DNA from 2 places in the Rhodococcus sp. NPDC127593 genome. Region 2 is predicted to be linked to the other one. Evidence: riboswitches for the same ligand, from Rfam matches in the RefSeq annotation. Region 2 holds a riboswitch; the other holds the start of a gene.

Region 1 (9,296 bases), on a different contig from region 2:
AACTTCGCCGGCAACGCCGCGGGCGCCCGGATCAAGCTCGGCCGCCCCGCCCTCATCGTGCTGCGCTGCACGGGTGCCGTGTGGATCATCGCCGTCCTCGCCGCGATCACCGACAACCTGCTGACCGCCGCCCTGGCCACCCTCGTCGCGTCGGCGGCCAGCGCCCTGGCCAAGGTGTCGCTGGACGCGTCGCTGCAGCACGACCTGCCCGAGGAATCGATTGCCTCCGGATTCGGAAGATCGGAGACGGTCCTGCAGCTGAGCTGGGTCGTCGGCGGCGCGCTGGGCGTCCTCCTGCCCACCGAATACTGGATCGGGTTCTCGGTGGTCTCTGCCGTCATGACCATCGGGCTCGTCCAGACCGTCCTCACGTACCGCGGGAGCACCCTCCTGCCCGGGCTCGGCGGAAAACGCCCCGACCTGGCCGAACAAGAAGTGTCCGAGCCTCACTCGACCCACCGGGCCGACCGATCGACAGGAAATGTGAAGTAAGTGAGAATGCAGGCGCGAACCAAGAAGATCCTGGCACTGATTGCTGTGGGCCTGATGGTGGTCCTGGTGGCCTTCGTCGGAGTCCTGTACGCACTCGTCCGCAACTCCTCGCCCCGCCTGCCCGAGATCACCGCCTTCGCGCACAACCGGGCCGAGCAGGTCCCCCCGCTGGCGTACTGCAACCTGTATCTCGAGGACTGCACAACCGGCGACCTCGCCGAACTCGACGTGCCACCCGGCTCCTCGCTGCAGCTGTCGCTGCCGCAGGAGATCGTCGATGCACCGTGGCGCATGCTCGTCGTGTACCAGGACGCGTCGGGTCAGGTCGTCGTCCAGCAACAGGCCCACCGTGCCGGTGAGACCCGCGCCGTGACCGTGCCCTCCTCGGAGGACCTGCAGCTGGCCGGCGTCGAGATCCAGCTACCCTCCGCCGTCGTCGACGAGCAGGGGCTCACGCAGGCCCGGGCGGCCTGGTCGATCAAGACCGCCTAGAACGACACACGAAGAAGGCCCCTGCGCCGAAGCGCAGGGGCCTTCTCGTCGTTCGTCGGATCAGCTGTCGAGCTCGCGCGCGACGGCCCGGACCACCTCGGAGATGCGCTGGGCGGTCTTGCGGTCCGGGTACTTACCCTTACGCAGGTCGGGCTGAACCTTCGCCTCGAGCAGCGTGATCATGTCCTCGACCATGCCGTGGAGTTCGTCCGGCGTGTGCTTCTTGGCGGATGGCTCCTTGCGCGCGGCGTTCTGACGCAGCGACGGCGCCGGGTCGAGCACCTTCAGGCTCAGCGCCTGGGGTCCACGTCGACCGGCGGCCATACCGAACTCGACACGCTGGCCGGCCTTGAGGCCCTCGACGCCCTCGGGAAGAGCGGACGAACGCACATAGACGTCCTCCCCCTCCTCCTGCGACAGAAAGCCGAAGCCCTTTTCGACGTCGTACCACTTCACCTTGCCGGTCGGCACCGCGTTCACCCGCTCATCACTTGGAGTGCAGTTGGTTGCACTTGGTATGCAAAACAGCGCGCCCCACCTCTGGTGCGGGACGCGCAGTGCCCACAGTCTACCTTGGGCGCACCCCCTCCGGCATCCGGGTTTCCAGGCACTATCGTTGCTGGTGTGGCCCACGAATCGACTCCTTCGAGCACTCCTCACACACCCCGGAGGGGCGACGGACTGCTGCGTGTCGCACTCGCCCTCTTCGCGATCGGCTTCGTGGCGATCGTGGCGATTTTCCTGACCCCGGTGCTCTCCGATTCCGACCCGGGTCTCGTTCTCTATCTCATCGCCCTCGCGTGCCCGATCGGATTCCTCCTCGGAATCGTCGCGGCACTGAGGCAGGGCAGACGCGCGCGCTGACACACCCGACCACCGACCGATGGGACGATCATGAGAATTCTGCTCAACATCATCTGGCTGATCTTCGGCGGTCTGTGGCTGGCGCTGGGGTATTTCGTCGCCGGAATCCTCTGCTGCATCCTGATCATCACGATCCCGTTCGGCATCGCGTCGTTCCGGGTGGGCGTCTACGCGCTGTGGCCGTTCGGGAAGACCGTGGTCGACAAGCCGACGGCCGGTGTGGCCTCGCTGATCGGCAATGTCATCTGGTTCATCATCGCTGGTCTGTGGCTCGCGATCGGGCACGTCGTCACGGCAATCGCCATGGCGATCACGATCATCGGGATCCCGCTGGCGGTCGCGAATCTCAAGATGATTCCCATCTCGCTCATGCCGCTCGGCAAGGACATCGTCGACGCGCCCCAGTGATGTGAGCTTCCTCACATAACGACCCGGTAACGGAAGGGCAACAGCTCGGCGATGGACACGTCTCGTCGCCACTAGCTGGGAAGAGTCTCTGCGCGCCCAATGAGGCCCCGCAACAGGCGAAGACACTCCGCGTTATCAAATGGTGACACTGAGGCCTCGGCCCGTTACCGTCGTCACCGGCCGAGGAAACATCGGCCACGTCCGGCCCGCCGCGCCAAACCTCGTCCCGCGGGTACCGGAGTCCCGACGAAGCATTCCAGGGACGAGGACGGGGGACCCAAAGTCCTCCAGGGAACGCAAGTTCTCAGACGGACACCGGTCCGAATGTGCCTCGCACACTCGGATCTTGGGGTGAAGCCAGACCCTCTCCAGCCAGGAGAGGCGAGGCCGGGCGACCTCTCAGCCCGAACCCGACAGCTGACCTCGCAGGCGCGTGTGGAGAGGATCTCGACCACTATGAGCGGACGCCATCGCAAGCCCACCACCACCGGCCGCACCGTCGCCAAGGTCGCCGTCACCGGCGCCATCATGGGCGTCGCCGGCGCAGCCTTCTCGGGCACCGCGAACGCGGCACCCGACTCCGACTGGGACCGCCTCGCGCAGTGCGAGTCCGGCGGCAACTGGGGCATCAACACCGGAAACGGCTTCCAGGGCGGACTCCAGTTCTCCCCGAGCACCTGGAACGCACACGGTGGAACCCAGTACGCCGCCACCGCCAACCAGGCCTCGCGCGAACAGCAGATCGTCGTCGCCGAGAAGGTCCTCGACTCCCAGGGCTGGGGCGCATGGCCGTCCTGCTCCTCGAGCCTCGGCCTGAGCAGCGCACCCACCCAGCGCAACGCCCCCGCAACCGTGCCCGAGGCCCCCGTGGCGCCGGCACTCCCCGACCTCACGGGCGGCGTCCCCAGCACCAACGGCACCTCGCAGTACGCCGGCGCCGTCGACAACGCGATCGAGGCCGTCAAGGCTCAGGGCATCGAGATCGATCCCCAGATCCTGCAGCTCATCGACGCGAACAAGGGACTGCTCCCGCAGTAACCCGGTAGCTCATACAAGAGGGGCCCTGCACCGATCCGGTGCAGGGCCCCTCTTGTGTCGTCGGGTCAGCGGTTGATCACGGTGTGCGGATGCGCGTACGGCAGCGACTCCGCCGGCAGCGGGAACTCGGTGTCCTCGCCGAACGGGGACAATCCGCCCGCACGGCTCGACGACAGTTCGGTCACGGCGTTATCTCCATCGGCGGTTTCGGGCCACCCGGGATCTACGTACTGCTTCTTCGAATTGTTAGCCACGGTGCCATTTTGACAGGAGCATTCGGCGACGTACAGCCCAGGTCTCTAATCTGATAGTCGATGACCGACACCGACGACACCACCGCGAGCACCAACGGCACCGCAGCCTCGTCCCGCGGCGCCGCGACTCTCGCGGACTGGCTGGCCGCGCGCAGCGACGCCGAACTGACGGATCTGCTCCGCAAGCGCCCCGACCTGGCGGTCCCACCGCCTGCCACGATCGTCGTTCTCGCCGGTCGCGCCGAACAGCGGGCGTCGGTCGCCCGCGCGGCCGACAACCTGACGTCGCTGGACTTCGGCATCCTCGAACTCCTGGCGCTCGAGAGAGCCGACGAGGTCGCCGTGCCACGGGCCACCCTGCAGGACGCGGTGGGGTCGCGGGCGACGAAGAAGACCGTCGACGCCACGCTGGACGGCCTGCGGTCCGTGGGGATCGTCTGGGGTGACAAGACGTCGCTGCGCATCGTTCCCGCTGTCGTGGCCACCATCCCGTGGCGGGTCGGACGCAGCGCCGAGCCCGTCGAGACGCTCGACGAACCCGGGATCACGGCTGCGCTGGCCGGACTGCAGACCGTCGAGCGCGACATTCTCGAGACCCTGTCGAAATCGAGTTCGATCGGACGGACCCGGGACGCGGCCCCCGGAACACCCCCCGACCGTCCGGTGCAGCGACTCCTCGCTGCCGGGCTGCTGCGGTGGATCGACGACGAAACCGTCGAACTGCCCTATCAGGTGCGGCAGGTCCTGCGCGGAGAGGCCGTCTTCGACCCCACCTCGCTGGCCGCTCCCACCGTGACCGGCCGCAAACACAAGCCGGCCGACATCAATGCCGCCGCGGCAGGTGAGGCGCTCGAACTGGTTCGCCACTGCGAGGACGTCGTCAAGGCTCTCGGCGAGGTCCCGGCGCCCGCTCTGCGGGCGGGTGGTCTCGGTGTCCGCGAACTGCGGCGGATCGCCAAGACGTCCGGCATCGACGAGAACCGGCTGAGCCTGCTCGTCGAGCTGCTCTCCGCTGCGGGACTGATCGCGAGTGGCACCCCGGACCCGGCCCCGACGTCCGACAGCGGGGAGAGCTACTGGGCACCGACCACCGCGGTCGACCCCTGGCTCACAGCGCCGGTCGCCCGGCGGTGGCACGCTCTGGCCGCGGCGTGGCTGGAACTGCCCCGCATGTCATGGTTCATCGGCATGCGCGACGCCAACGACAAACCGGTCGCCGCCCTGTCCGAGGAAGTGCGCGCGCCGTCCGCGCCGCGCGACCGGCAGGCGATCCTCGGACTGCTGGCGGAGCTGGGCAGCGGACACTCGGCGGATCCCGCGGAGGTCGGCCGACTGCTGGCGTGGCGTCGCCCCCGCTGGGGTGCCCGGCTGCGTGTCCACGCGGTCGCACGCACCCTCGACGAGGCCGCGACGCTCGGACTCGTCGCCCGCGGAGCCCTCAGCTCACCCGGACGCGCACTGCTCCACGGCGGCGACGCCGAGGCCGAAATGCACGCGTCGCTGCCCCAACCCGTCGACCACGTCCTCGTCCAGGCCGACCTCACCGTCGTCGCCCCCGGACCGCTGACCCCCGACCTGCTGGAGCAGATCACCCTGGTCGCGGACATCGAGTCCGCCGGTGCGGCGTCGATGTATCGAATCAGCGAAGACAGCGTCCGGCGCGCCCTCGACGTCGGGATGACGGCAGCCGAATTGCACAGCCTCTTCGCCACCCGGTCGCGCACACCGGTCCCGCAGTCGTTGTCGTATCTGATCGACGACGTCGCGCGGCGGCACGGCCGGCTCCGGGCCGGTGTCGCGGCGTCGTTCGTCCGCTGCGAGGACCCCACCCTGCTCGCGGAGGTCCTGGCGTCACCGGTCGCCGCCTCCCTGGCCCTGCGCGCATTGGCTCCGACGGTGGCGGTGTCGCAGGCACCGCTGCGGGACGTACTGGGCGAGCTGCGGGTGGCCGGTTTCGCGCCCGCAGGCGAGGACTCGTCCGGCGCCCTGGTCGACCTGCGCCCGCGCGGGGCCCGGGTCCTGACCCGGCGCAAGGCTCCCGCCGGCCGCACCCCGGCCGTCGCCACGGACGCCCAGCTCGACGCGGTCGTCCGAACCCTCCGCGCGGGCGACCTGGCCGCATCGGCCCGGGGATCCGGCAGCATCCGGTCCGACGGATCGCGGGCCAGCAGCGCCGCGACCATCGCCCTGCTCAACGCGGCAGCGCGGGAACGCACCAGCGTGACGATCGGTTACGTCGACGCGCAGGGCGTGGCGACGCACCGCATCGTCGATCCCGTAAGCGTCGGCGGCGGTCAGCTCGACGCGTTCGACCCGGCGAGCGGCGCGGTCCGGCGGTTCACCCTCCACCGCATCACGTCTGTCGCCCGCGTCGACTGACCCGTGAGTACTTGTTAACCACGGGCGGTTAACAAGTACTCACGGGTCAGATAACGATTCTGCGCAAACGCCGAGGAATTCCGGGGCGCGCAATACCGTGATGCTGGTATGTACCTGGCCGGGGACGACTACCAGGAGGCAGAACCGTGATTGTCACAGCAACGAAGCCGTCACATGGTTGGTTCCGAGGCGTCGTCCGGCTCATGATTGCCGTGGTGATCCTGCCGCTGGCGTTCGTCCTCGTCGGCGGCGGAACGGCCTCCGCGGACCCGTACAGCCGTCTGCGCGAGCACTGGGTCGACGCACCCGGCGGGGTCGGGCAGATCAAGGTGCGGATGTGGCTCGCGAACAACGGCAGCAACAAGGCCCTCTACCTGCTCGACGGCCTCCGCGCGACCAACGACGTCAGCGGGTGGGAACACGAGACCAATGCCGCGTGGCTGTCCGATCACGGCATCACCGTCGTCGAACCGGTCGGCGGACAGTCCAGCTTCTATACGGACTGGTACGCACCCAGCAACACCAACGGTCAGCCGTACACATACAAATGGGAATCGTTCCTCACCCAGAACCTGCCCGACTTCCTGGCGAACAATTACGGCATCAGCCGCACCAGCAACGCCATCGCCGGACTGTCGATGGGCGGCAACGCGTCGTTGATCCTCGCCGCCTACCACCGCAACCAGTTCACGTTCGCCGGCTCGATGTCGGGGTACCTGAACCTGTCGGCGCCGGGCATGCGTGAGGCGATCCGACTGGCGATGCTCGACTCCGGCGGCTACAACTCCGACTGCATGTGGGGTCCGCCGTGGGATCCTGCCTGGTTGCGGAACGACCCGTTCGTCGCGGCGCCCCTCATGCGCGGGTTGCCGATGTGGATCTCGGCGGGCGCCGGCCTCCCCGGCCCGCACGATCAGCCGCAATCCGCCATCGACGTGTTCAACGTCGGCACCGGCATGGGCCTCGAGGCCATCGCCCTGGCCCAGAACCGTGCCTTCCAGGTGCGACTCGACACCCTCGGCATCGGCGCGCACTACGACTTCCCGGCGACGGGAACCCACAGCTGGGGCTACTGGCAGGACCAGCTGTGGGCCATGCTGCCGATGATGAAGGCGTCGATCGGCGCCTGAGCGAGCCCCACAGGTACCGCCTAGTATCGCCGACGTGGAGAAACATCAGATCAGCCTGGGAGCAATCAATCTCGAGGCCGCGGACCCCGCCGCGCTCGCCGCGTTCTGGGCCGGCGTCACCGGTGCCGCGCCGCTGCCGGGCGGTGACAGCGTCTATCTGCCACCGGCCGGCCCGAACGGGTTCGCGATGTTCTTCCAGCCGCTCACCGGCCCCCGTCCCGAGCGCCAAGCCATCCACCCGGACCTCACCGTTCCGTGGGGTTCACGGCAACCCGAGGTCGAGCGGCTACTCACGCTCGGTGCAACGCATCGATGGGACGTCCTCGACGAGCACCCCCATGTGCAATGGACAACGCTGGCCGACCCGGAGGGCAATCTATTCTGCGTGGCGGAGCATCCCCCCACCGTGGCCTCCGGCCCCGTGAGTACTTATTAACGTCCGGCGGTTAATAAGTACTCACGGGTGGCGAAGCCGCATAGGCGTCCCAGAGTTCCCGGTAGACGCCGCCCCGGTCGAGTAGCTCCTCGTGCGTTCCGACTTCCGCGACCCGTCCGCCGTCGAGGACCACCACCCGGTCGGCTCGCGCCGCGGTGCTCAGCCGGTGCGCCACGACGACGGTGGTGCGCCGCCGGGACAGGTTCTCGGTCGCGAGCCGGACGCGGTCCTCGGTGGCCAGGTCCAGTGACGCCGTGGCCTCGTCCAGCAGCAGGATGTCGGGGTCCACCAATTCGGCGCGGGCGAGTGCCAGCAACTGACGTTGCCCAGCCGACAGGTTGCGTCCGTGCTCCCCGATCGGCTGCAGGTATCCGAGGGCGAGCCCGGACACCATCTCGTGCGCCCCGACCGCCCTGCTGGCGGCCTCCACCTCCGCGTCTGTCGCGTCCGGGCGCCCGTAGGCGACGGCGTCGCGGACGGTGGCGCCGAACAGGTGCGGCTCCTGCGGAACGACACCGAGTCGCTGCCGGAACGACGCGAGGTCGAGTGACCGGGTGTCGATGCCGTCCACCCGCACCGCGCCCTCCGTGGGGTCGTAGAACCGGGCGAGCAGCTTGAGCACCGTCGACTTGCCGGCGCCGGTCTGACCGACGAGGGCGACCGTCTCGCCCGGTTCGATGCGAAGCGCCACCCCTCGCAGCGCCTCTCCCCTGCCGGATTCGTACGCGAAGTGGACGTCGTCGAACATGATGCCGCCCTGGATGCGGTCGAGGACGATCGGATCGCCCGCCTGCGGCGTTGTGGTCGGTGTCCTCATCAGACCCCGCAGTCGACCGAGTCCGATCACCGCCTGTTGATAGCCGTCGAACACCTGCGAAAGCTGTTGCACGGGAGCGAAGAACAGTTCGACGTAGAGCACGAAGGCAATCAAGGTGCCGACGGTGAGGGACCCTGCGTGGATCCGCGCCGTCCCGGCCGCGAGCACCAGCCCGGTCGCCACCACCGACAGGAACTCGACGAACGGAAAGTACAGCGCCATGTATCGCTGGGCGCGTAGCCGCGACTCCCGGAAGTCCCAGGCTCGCCGGGCGAACTGGGCGGCGTTGTAGTCCTCGCGCCGAAATGCCTGCGTGACGCGAATATTCGTCACATTCTCCTGCAGGTAGGCGTTGACGATCCCGACGCGATCGCGGGCCTCCGCGTAGGCGGGCACGGACTTTCGGCGGAACACGACCGTGGCCGCGACGAGGACGGGCACCACGAGGACCAGCACGAGGGCCAGTTCCGCATCGATCACCAGGAGTGCCACCAGAACACCGGAGATCGTCAGCCCACTCACCACCGCCGTGGCCAGACCCGTCTGCAGGAAGTTGGACAGGCTGTCGACATCGGTGGTCATGCGAGTCATGATCCGGCCGGCCAGTTCTCGTTCGTAGTACTGCAGACCGAGCCGCTGCAGCTGCGCGAACGTCTTGACCCGCAACGTGTACAGCAACCGTTCGCCCGTCCGCCCGGTCACCCGCGCCTGGGCGATGTTGACGGCCCAGTCCAGCAGCACCACCAGAATGGTCGCGGCCGCCGCGAGCAGCAGTAGGTCGCGGGCGCCTTGCAGCACTCCCCGATCCACCCCGGTACGGACGAGGACCGGTACCGCGATCTGCGCGACGGCGTCGAGCCCGACGAGCGCCAAGCCCGCGACCAGCGGCAGGATAAGCGGCCGCAGCAGCGAGCCGAGCCCGAACGCCGGGTCGGCGGCCCGCGCCTCGTCCGCGGCGACGTCCGGGTTCCCCGTGAGTGGCGGCA
Region 2 (9,296 bases):
CACCCGCCGGCGCAGATCGGTCGCCGTGCCCACGTAGAGGACCTCGTCGGACGGTCCGCGGAACAGGTAGACGCCGGGAGCGTGGGGGAGATGGCCGGCGAGCGCGCGTTTCGCCCGCTGGTGGGAAGAGACGTCGGGAAGGTAGTCGACGAGCTCGGTGAGACTGTGCACTCCCTGATTGCCGACTCTCGCGATGAGGGCGTGCAGGACGTCGACGGTGGCACGGGCGTCGTCGAGTGCCCGGTGGGTCGGAGTGGTGCCGACGTCGAACAGCCGGGCCAGCGACGACAGCTTGACCGACGGCGCTTCGTCGCGGCTGAGGACGCGCCGGGCCAGTTTGACGGTGCAGAGCACGGTGAACTTGGGCCAGGGGGTGTCGGTGGCGGACGCCGCGGCCTTGAGGAAGCCCGTGTCGAACGGGGCGTTGTGCGCGACCAGCACCGCCCCGCGTGCGAACTCCAGGAACGCCGGCAGCACTCGCTCGATCCGCGGGGCATCGATCACCATGGCGGTGGTGATGCCCGTGATCTCGACGATGTGCGGCGGGATGGACCGTCCCGGGTCGACGAGAGTGGCCATTTCGGCGATCACCTCGCCGCCGCGGATCTTCACGGCACCGATCTCGGTGATGGCGTCCTCGCCCGGCCGCGCGCCGGTGGTCTCGAGATCGACCACCACGAACGTGGTGTCCCGCAGTGGGGTGTCGAGCTCGTCGAATCTCAGCTGTTCGGGCACACCGGGGACACTCACGGCTCAGAGCGTATGGACGGGCACCGACAGAACCGCCCGGGGAGGCCGGAGAGACGAGGATCACACTGTCGCTCGCGGGCGGCGGTCGCGGGGGGTGTGAGGGTCGGGCACGCGACCGTGAACGAGGGGTTCGTGCGGGGCGGGGACCGGTGTCGGCGGGTCCGGCGCGTGCCACTGGTTCGGTCCGCGGCACCCCCGTTGAACAGCAGGAACGCGGTGCGAGAAGAAATCGGGGAGTTGCGAGGCTTCGCGAAATGCCCACTCCCGCTGTCGAAAAGAGATCGGAAACAAACCGCCTGTTATCCAGTTGTTACCGAATGCGGGTATCGCGCGCCCGGAAGCCCGGAATCGGCCCAAACGGACACTTTCCGCGTGTTCCGGTCGACATCGGGGTATTCCATTTCGTAACCTTCCTGAGACCTAGCGGAGTCTCGCAGCCCCAACACCGGGGCAGCATCGCTAGTCACCGCCTAATCGGCCACTCGCGAGAGCGGTCGTACCGGGAACCCAAGTTTCTACTGGGGTGAATCCCGCCGGGACGTCCTCACGCACCGGTGGGTAGGGCTGATCTTCCCAGCCCGAACCCGTCAGCTAACTCGGTCGGCGGATGAATGGAAGAAACGGAGTACCCCTTTCGTGGCGTCACAAGTTTCCAAGCGGAATGTGCGACGGGCAGTCGTCGCCGGCGCGCTCGCACTCGGAGCGCTCACCGCTACCGCGGCCCCCGCGGCCGCAGATCCCGTCACCATCCCCGGAGTCGGAACCTTCGAGATCCCGGGTGTCGTCATCCCGCAGATCCCCGGTGTCCCGAACCTGCCCGCGCCCCCGGCGCCCGCCAGCAGTGCAGGTGACAAGGCCGTTCAGGCCGCTCAGACCAAGCTCGGCTCGCCGTACGTCTACGGCGCCGCCGGCCCCAACTCGTTCGACTGCTCCGGTCTGGTGCAGTGGGCGTTCAAGCAGGCCGGACTGAACCTGCCGCGCACCAGCTACGCGCAGGCGGCGGCAGGCACGCCCGTGTCGCAGTCCGATCTCCGCCCCGGCGACGTGATCTCCTTCTACGGCGGATCGCACTCGGGCATCTACGCCGGCAACGGCAACGTGATCCACGCCTCCACCGAGGGTCAGCCCGTCAAGTTGGCGCCCATCGCGTCCATGCCTTTCGACGGCGCACGCCGCTACTGATCCACGCACGAGGCGAGGCATCCACCGAGTCGAGGGCGGGGATGCACGGGGTAGCTTCGTAGGATCTCGCACGACCACCGAGGGTGGGTTCGAATTCCGATTCGAACCCACCCTCGATGTCGTTGCGCCCCAGGCAGACAGCGTGTCGTTCACCCGCCGGGTGGTCCCCGCCACCCCGTTCGTGACATGGGTGGACACCAACGTATGCCATTCCGTAACCTATCCGAGACCTTGCGAAGTCTTGTCGCGCCAACCGGGCGGCAACGCGGGGTCACCACCTCTTCGGCACTCCACGGTCGCATCGGCCGAGGAAATCCCTGAGCCGCACCGGACACCCGACTCGGCTGGTGGAGATCGACGATCGGAGAACCGCATTTCCGTGGCCTCACACAAGATGAAGCGCTCCCTGGGCAGCGTGCTGACAGCCGGCGTGCTGTCGGTGGCGCTCGTGTCGCTGCCGGCGATCCAGGCGGGTGCAGACCCGGTCACCACCAACCCGACCGATGCGCTGACGAAGCTCGGTGACCTGTCGCGGCAGTCCGAGCAGACGTCGGAGGCACTCCACAACGCGCAGATCGATCTCGAGACCAAGCAGTCGGCGCAACGCGACGCCGACGCCACGCTCGCGGCAGACCAGGGTGTGCTCGACGCCGCCAACGCGCGCGTCGCCGTCTTCGAGCCCGTGGTGAACAAGCTCGCCACCGCCAACTACCAGGGCGCACGGACCAATCGCCTGTTCGCCGTGATGGTGAGCGATTCGCCGCAGCAACTCCTGGACCAGATGTCCGCTCTGGACGCCATCTCCAACGACACCGCCAACCAGGTCGCGCAATTCCAGTCGGCAACGTCGGAAGCCACGAAGGCGGCCGAGGCGTCGAAGCAGTCCGCTGATTCCGCGCGGTCCGCGACCGAGCAGGCCAAAGCGGTGAGCGACGATCTGCAACGCAAACAGAGCGACCTGCAGGCGCAGATCGCCGACGTGATCAAGGCATTCGGAGATCTCACCGGCGCCGAACGCGACCAACTGGCGGGGACGCCCTTCCCGCCCGGCTTCGACCCGAACACGATCCTTGCGCATCTCACCCCCGGCTCGGGTACGAGCGCGCTGCAGGCAGGCATGACCCGCATCGGCGACCCGTACGTGTGGGGCGCCACCGGTCCGGACGAATTCGACTGCTCGGGACTCGTCGTGTGGGCGTACAAGCAGATCGGCAAGACGCTGCCGAGGTCCAGTCAGGCGCAGGCCAGCGGCGGCACCCCGGTGTCCCGCGACGCCCTGCAGCCCGGTGACGTCGTCCTCTTCTACAACGACGCGTCCCACGTCGGTCTGTACGCCGGAAACGGCAACATTCTCCACGCCTCGACGTTCGGTGTTCCGGTGAAGATCGAGTCGATGGCGAAGTTCCCCTTCTACGGGGCGCGCCGCTACTGACGGCGACCGTCCGACGGCGGCGCCCGGGCGTGCTCATACACTCACCGGCGTGCCCGCTTCAGACCCGTCTCCCGCAACGGATCCGACCTCGCGCCGTCAGGCGCGCCCGTGGGAGCTGGCCGCACTGGCCGGACTCGTCCTCGCCGTGGTCGTCGTACTCGCACTGACCGGGTTCTCCCGGACCGAGCGGGGCGCCGACGGAGCCGTCGGCACCGCGCAGGCCGACGCCGAGGCGCGGGCGGCAGCCGTCCAGACGCTCCTCGACACCTGGGCGTCGGCCGTTCGGGCGAACGACGCTGCCCAGCTGTCCGGCCTGATGGATCAGGCGGCGGCACCGGGATTCCTGGCCGCCGAGATGCGGCGGGCGGGCAACGTTGCCGGTGTGGAGTTCTCGGACTGGGGCTACGAGATCGCCGACGGCGCAGAGACGGCGGTGCCGTCGAGTCTCGTCGACGCGCTCGGGGCCGACGAGGTGTGGGCGCCCGCCGTTCAGCTCCGCTACGCGATCGCGGACGAGAATCCCACCCGCAAGCCGGTGGCTCTCGTCGTCGCCCGGCGCGGCGACCGCTGGGCACTGGTCAGCGACAACGCCACCGTGGACGGCGAGCGACGGACCTGGCGCGGACCGTGGGATTTCGGACCCGTCGTGTCGCGCCGCGTCGACACCGGTGACGGGACATCGGTGGTGCTCGGACATCCCGAGAACGCCACCATGGTCGACCGGCTGGCGGACGAAATCCCCGCCGCCGTCGTCAACGCCACCCAGCTGTGGGGTTCGGACTGGGCGGGCCGCGCGCTCGTGTGGGTCGCGGGATCGCAGGACGAGTTCACGGCGCTCGTCGGCCCGAATCACGACGGACGCGACATCGCCGCCGTCGCCATCTCGGACGCCGTCGACCCCGAGGCCGCCACGGTCACCGGGCAGCGGATCGTGTTCAGCCCGGCGTCGGCGGACCGGCTGACCGAGGTCACCCGGCGGGCGATCCTGCGGCACGAGCTGATCCACGTGGCGGCGCGCGCCGAGACGGTGGACCGCTCACCGATGTGGGTGCTGGAGGGCTACGCGGAGTACGCGGCCTATCGGGGTACCGGCGAGGCCGGACGGCAGATCGCGCCGGCACTGACCGCGCAGGTGGGCGCCGAGGGTCCGCCGACCGAGTTCCCCGAGGACACCGACTTCTCCGGATACGGCGAACGCGGCTCGGTCGCCTACGAGACGGCGTGGTCGATCAACGCGTTCGTCGCGGAGCAGTACGGCGAATCGAGGCTGACGGAGCTGTACCGGACGCTGGCCGTGGGGGACGCAGACCCGGAGACGGTCGACGGACGGCTGTCCGACGTTCTCGGCGTCGACGCCGATCAGTTCCGGGACCGCTGGACCGACTGGGTGGGCGCTCACCTGGGATGACCCTGCGTCGGTTGCCGCACGGCCCACCGCCTACGGTGATCACATGCGCCGAACCCTGTTGGTGACGAACGATTTTCCGCCGCGACCAGGCGGAATTCAGTCGTACCTGCACACCTTCGCCAAGCACCTGCCCGCCGACGACCTGGTCGTCTACGCTCCGCGCTGGCGCGGCGACTCGCACATCAAGTTCGATGCGCGGCAACCATTTCAGGTCGTCCGGCACCCCACCACCTTGATGGTGCCCACACCGTTCGTCGCGCGCCGCGCCGCCAAGTTACTCGCCGAACACGACTGTACGGGCGTCTGGTTCGGCGCAGCCGCCCCGCTCGCGCTGCTGAGTTCGACGCTGCGCCGCGCCGGGGCGGAACGAGTGGTCGCGAGTACCCACGGGCACGAGGTCGGCTGGTCGATGCTCCCCGCGGCCCGCCAGGCCCTCGGACGGATCGGCGACCGGACCGACGTCGTCACGTATGTCAGCCGGTACACGAGGGGCCGATTCGCGTCCGCGTTCGGCGCGAGTGCCGCGCTCGAACACCTGCCGCCCGGAGTCGACACCGACCTGTTCACCCCGGACAGCGGGGCGCGGGCCGAACTGCGGTCGCGCTACGGGCTGGGGGAGCGGCCGACGGTCCTGTGCCTGTCCCGTCTCGTGCCGCGCAAGGGCCAGGACATCCTCATCAAGGCGCTCCCGGGCATCCGCGAGCACATCGACGGTGCCGTGCTCGTGATCGTCGGCGGCGGACCCTACGAGGACCGACTGCGCGCGCTCGCGCTCTCGGTGGGGGTGGAGGACCACGTCGTGTTCACCGGCACGGTGCCGTCCGCGGAGCTGGCGGCCCACCACACGATCGCCGACGTGTTCGCGATGCCGTGCCGCACGAGGGGCGCGGGACTGGACGTCGAGGGACTCGGCATCGTCTTCCTCGAGGCGTCGGCCACCGGTGTGCCGGTCATCGCAGGACAGTCCGGTGGCGCCCCGGAAACGGTGCGGCAGAACGAAACCGGGATGGTCGTGGACGGCACGTCGGTGGCCGAGGTGGCGCGTTCGGTGATCTCGGTGCTGTCGGATCGCGACCGCGCGGCCGCGATGGGTGCGGCCGGCCGCAGATGGGTCAAGACGGAATGGCGATGGGACGTGCTCGCCGCCAAGCTCCAGGCGCTGCTTGCGTGACCGCCCGTGAGTACTTCTTAACCGCGGGCGGTTAAGAAGTACTCACGGGCCGAAGGCATTACTTCGCGTAGATGGCGGCGATGTCGTCGGCGAAGCTGTCGTGCACCACGTTGCGCTTGAGCTTCATCGTCGGCGTGAGCTCGCCGGTCTCCTCCGTGAAGTCGACGGGCAGGACCCGGAACTTCTTGATGGCCTCCGCGTGCGACACGAGCTTGTTGGCCTCCGCGACGGCCTCGTCGATCTCGGCCGCGAGGTCGGCGTCGGTGAGCAGATCCGCGACCGTCGTCCCTGCGGGCTTGCCGTTGCGCTCGTTCCACGCGGGCAGTGCGTCGGCGTCGATGGTGATGAGCGCGCCGATGAACGGCTGCTGGTCTCCGACGACGATGGCCTGGCTGATCAGCGGGTGCGCACGCAGGTGATCCTCGAGCTGGGCGGGGGAGACGTTCTTGCCGCCCGCTGTGACGATGATCTCCTTCTTGCGGCCGGTGATGGTGATGTAGCCGTCCGCGTCGACCGATCCGAGGTCGCCGGTGTGGAACCAGCCGTTCTCGATCGCGTCGGCGGTCGCGGTCTCGTTGAGCCAGTAGCCGCTGAAGACGACCGGCCCCGACAGCAGGATCTCGCCGTCGTCGGCGATGCGAACGGAATTGCCCGCCAACGGCTTGCCGACCGAGCCGACCTTCTGCTCGCCGATCGTGTTGACCGCGAACGCCGCGGACGTCTCGGTGAGGCCGTAGCCCTCGTAGATGGTGATGCCGATGCCGCGGAAGAAGTGGCCGAGGCGGGCACCGAGCGGGGCGCCACCCGAGATCGCCAGTTGGCACTTACCGCCGAGCGCCGACCGCAGCTTCGAGAACACCAACTTGTCGAACAGCGCGTGCTTGGCCTTGAGGACGAGACCCGGCCCGCCCTTGTCCTGAGCCTCGCTCCAGGCGATGGCCGTCTCGGCGGCGGCGTCGAAGATCTTGCCCTTGCCCTCTCCGTGGGCCTTGGCACGGGCGCTGTTGTACACCTTCTCGAACACCCGCGGAACGGACAGGATGAAGTCGGGGCGGAATTCGCCGAACGTGGGGACGAGGTTCGGGATGTCGCTGGTGTGTCCGAGAGCGGCGCCGGCGTCGAACGACGCGATGCTGACGGCGCGCGCCAGGACGTGCGCCATCGGCAGGAACATGAGGGTGCTGACGCCGGGCGTCTTCAGCAGGGTGCCGAGGCTGGAATCGAGGATGCCCTTGGACTCGGCGATGAGGTTGGAATGGGTGAGCTGGCAGCCCTTGGGCCTGCCGGTGGTGCCGGAGGTGTAGATGAGGGTGGCCGGGTCGCTCGACTTCAGCGCGGCAACGCGGGCCCGGACTTCGGAGTCGGGAACGTCGGTGCCCAGTTCGGTCAGTTCCTCGACGACGCCACGGCGGCCGTCCGACGCCTCGATCTGGTAGACGCCGCGGAGCGCGGTCGCGTCGGCGACGACGGCCTTCACGGTGGCCGCGTGCGTCGCGTTCTCGACGACGAGATCGATCGCGGCGGAGTCTTCGAGAATCCACCGGACCTGCTCGGCGGAGGACGTCTCGTAGATCGGGACGGTGACGCCGCCTGCCGCCCAGATCGCGAAGTCGACGAGGGGCCACTCGTACCGGGTGGCCGACATCAGTGCCACCCGGTCGCCCTGCTGGACGCCGAGGGCGATGAGACCTTTGGCGACCGCGGTGACCTGAGCCGCGAACTCGGCGGCCGTGACGTCGGTCCAGCGTCCGCCGATCTTGCGCTTGTACACGACCAGCGTCGGGTCGGCCGCGGCGTGGGCGAACACCGAGTCGACCGCGGACGCGTCCTCCGCGATCGTGAACGACTGTGGCGCGCTGAACTCGGGCACGAAAACCTCCGACACTGAAGATACTGACGAGTAGGATTGTCGTCCCAACTTTAGACCTTCCCGTGCCCGGTCCGCGTCCAGGCCGAAGAAGGGTGGTCAGAGCCCTGTCCGCGAGGTGCCGCGGAACCCCGCGGCCACCGCCGACAGTGGTATGTGAAGCTAGTCGCCGTGAGCAGCATTCAGGTCGCAGACCAGACGTTCATCGCGGCCCCACCGCAGCAGGTCGCGGCGGCGATCGCCCCGCCGGCCCGCTGGCGCCGGTGGTGGCCGGATCTCACCCTCACCGTCCGCGAGGACCGGGCCGAGAAGGGTATCCGGTGGACGGTGGCCGGGCCCCTCACCGGAACGATGGAAGTGTGGCTCGAGCCGGTGCTGGACGGAGCGATCGTCCACTACTTCCTCCACGCCGAACCGGCCCGCAGCGAGGGCACCCCCGATCTGGCCGCACTGAACCGACGCAGGCGCGTCGAGGGAAAGGTGATGTCCTTCGAGGTGAAGAAGGAACTCGAGGCAGGTCGAGCTGCGGGAGAACCGCCCTCCTGAGGCAGATCCGGCCGCCGCGGCGGGGTCGGCATTGTGTCAGGGCGCCGAGATCGTGTGTGATAGTCGGGCACAACACAGACATACGAAACCGGTAACGGCGTGGCCCCGCGATCGACGAGCGGGTCGGCCAGGCGAAAGGAAGCGTTCACTCCATGCCCGAGAGGACCAAGAGGTCGATCAGTATCGAGGCGCCGCCCGCCCGGGTAATGGATGTGATAGCCGACTTCGACGCGTACCCCGCGTGGGTGGCCGCCGCGAAGTCCGTCGAAGTCATGGAGCCCGGAAAGAACGGCCGGGCCGACCGGGTGCGTTTCGTGCTCGACGCGGGCATGGTCAAGGACACGTACGTACTCCGCTACGACTGGGCGCCCGACGGCAAATCGGTCAGCTGGGAACTCGAGTCCGGTGAGATCCAGAAGTCGCAGTTCGGTTCATACGTGCTCGAGGACGAGCCGGGCGGCGGCACGACCGTCACGTACGAGCTCACCGTCGACCTCACCATTCCGATGATCGGCCTGTTCAAGCGCAAGGCGGAGAAGGCGATCACCGACACCGCGCTCAAGGAACTCAAGAAGCGGGTGGAAGGCTGAGCAGCGAGGGCAGTGCCGGACCTGCGCGGGTCCAGTTCTTCGTAGGGAAGGGGGGCGTCGGGAAGACGACGCTCGCGGCCGCGACGGCGAAGGCGGCCGCAGAGGCGGGCAGCCGGACTCTTCTCGTCTCGCTCGACCAGGCGCACTCGCTCGCCGACGTGATCGGGATCGCTGCCGCCCGGGATCTCGTGTCCGTGACCGACACCCTCGACGTCCTCGAGCTCGACACCCTGACGTTGCTCGAGCACAGGTTCCGGAGTCTGGCAGCGGTTCTCGCGGCCGCTGGGACGCACGACCACGGCGCCCAGTTGTCCGCGCTCGAACCGGAGGAGCTGACCGGGCTTCCCGGC

What was found. A riboswitch is a leader RNA that binds a small molecule or an ion and turns the genes downstream of it on or off. The one in region 2 is predicted to bind cyclic di-AMP.
Region 1: another riboswitch for cyclic di-AMP. It lies ahead of ACFVJ3_RS35250 (transglycosylase family protein); the one in region 2 lies ahead of ACFVJ3_RS14040 (NlpC/P60 family protein).

The regions. Positions count from the first base shown of each region.
Region 1 covers NZ_JBHXWI010000048.1:22,082-31,377, forward strand. Annotated here, with positions in the region: gene ACFVJ3_RS35225 (MFS transporter) at 1-492, shown strand, start outside; gene ACFVJ3_RS35230 (DUF2771 domain-containing protein) at 499-984, shown strand; gene ACFVJ3_RS35235 (cold-shock protein) at 1,045-1,455, opposite strand; gene ACFVJ3_RS35240 (hypothetical protein) at 1,609-1,848, shown strand; gene ACFVJ3_RS35245 (YccF domain-containing protein) at 1,879-2,256, shown strand; cyclic di-AMP (ydaO/yuaA leader) riboswitch at 2,491-2,704, shown strand; gene ACFVJ3_RS35250 (transglycosylase family protein) at 2,713-3,294, shown strand; gene ACFVJ3_RS35255 (hypothetical protein) at 3,360-3,548, opposite strand; gene ACFVJ3_RS35260 (helicase-associated domain-containing protein) at 3,609-5,927, shown strand; gene ACFVJ3_RS35265 (alpha/beta hydrolase) at 6,074-7,057, shown strand; gene ACFVJ3_RS35270 (VOC family protein) at 7,092-7,493, shown strand; gene ACFVJ3_RS35275 (ABC transporter ATP-binding protein) at 7,504-9,296, opposite strand, start outside.
Region 2 covers NZ_JBHXWI010000012.1:192,613-201,908, reverse strand. Annotated here, with positions in the region: gene ACFVJ3_RS14045 (DEDD exonuclease domain-containing protein) at 1-750, opposite strand, end outside; cyclic di-AMP (ydaO/yuaA leader) riboswitch at 1,208-1,372, shown strand; gene ACFVJ3_RS14040 (NlpC/P60 family protein) at 1,387-1,932, shown strand; gene ACFVJ3_RS14035 (NlpC/P60 family protein) at 2,312-3,364, shown strand; gene ACFVJ3_RS14030 (hypothetical protein) at 3,414-4,772, shown strand; gene ACFVJ3_RS14025 (glycosyltransferase family 4 protein) at 4,816-5,943, shown strand; gene ACFVJ3_RS14020 (AMP-dependent synthetase/ligase) at 6,002-7,813, opposite strand; gene ACFVJ3_RS14015 (polyketide cyclase / dehydrase and lipid transport) at 7,982-8,356, shown strand; gene ACFVJ3_RS14010 (SRPBCC family protein) at 8,509-8,946, shown strand; gene ACFVJ3_RS14005 (ArsA family ATPase) at 8,943-9,296, shown strand, end outside.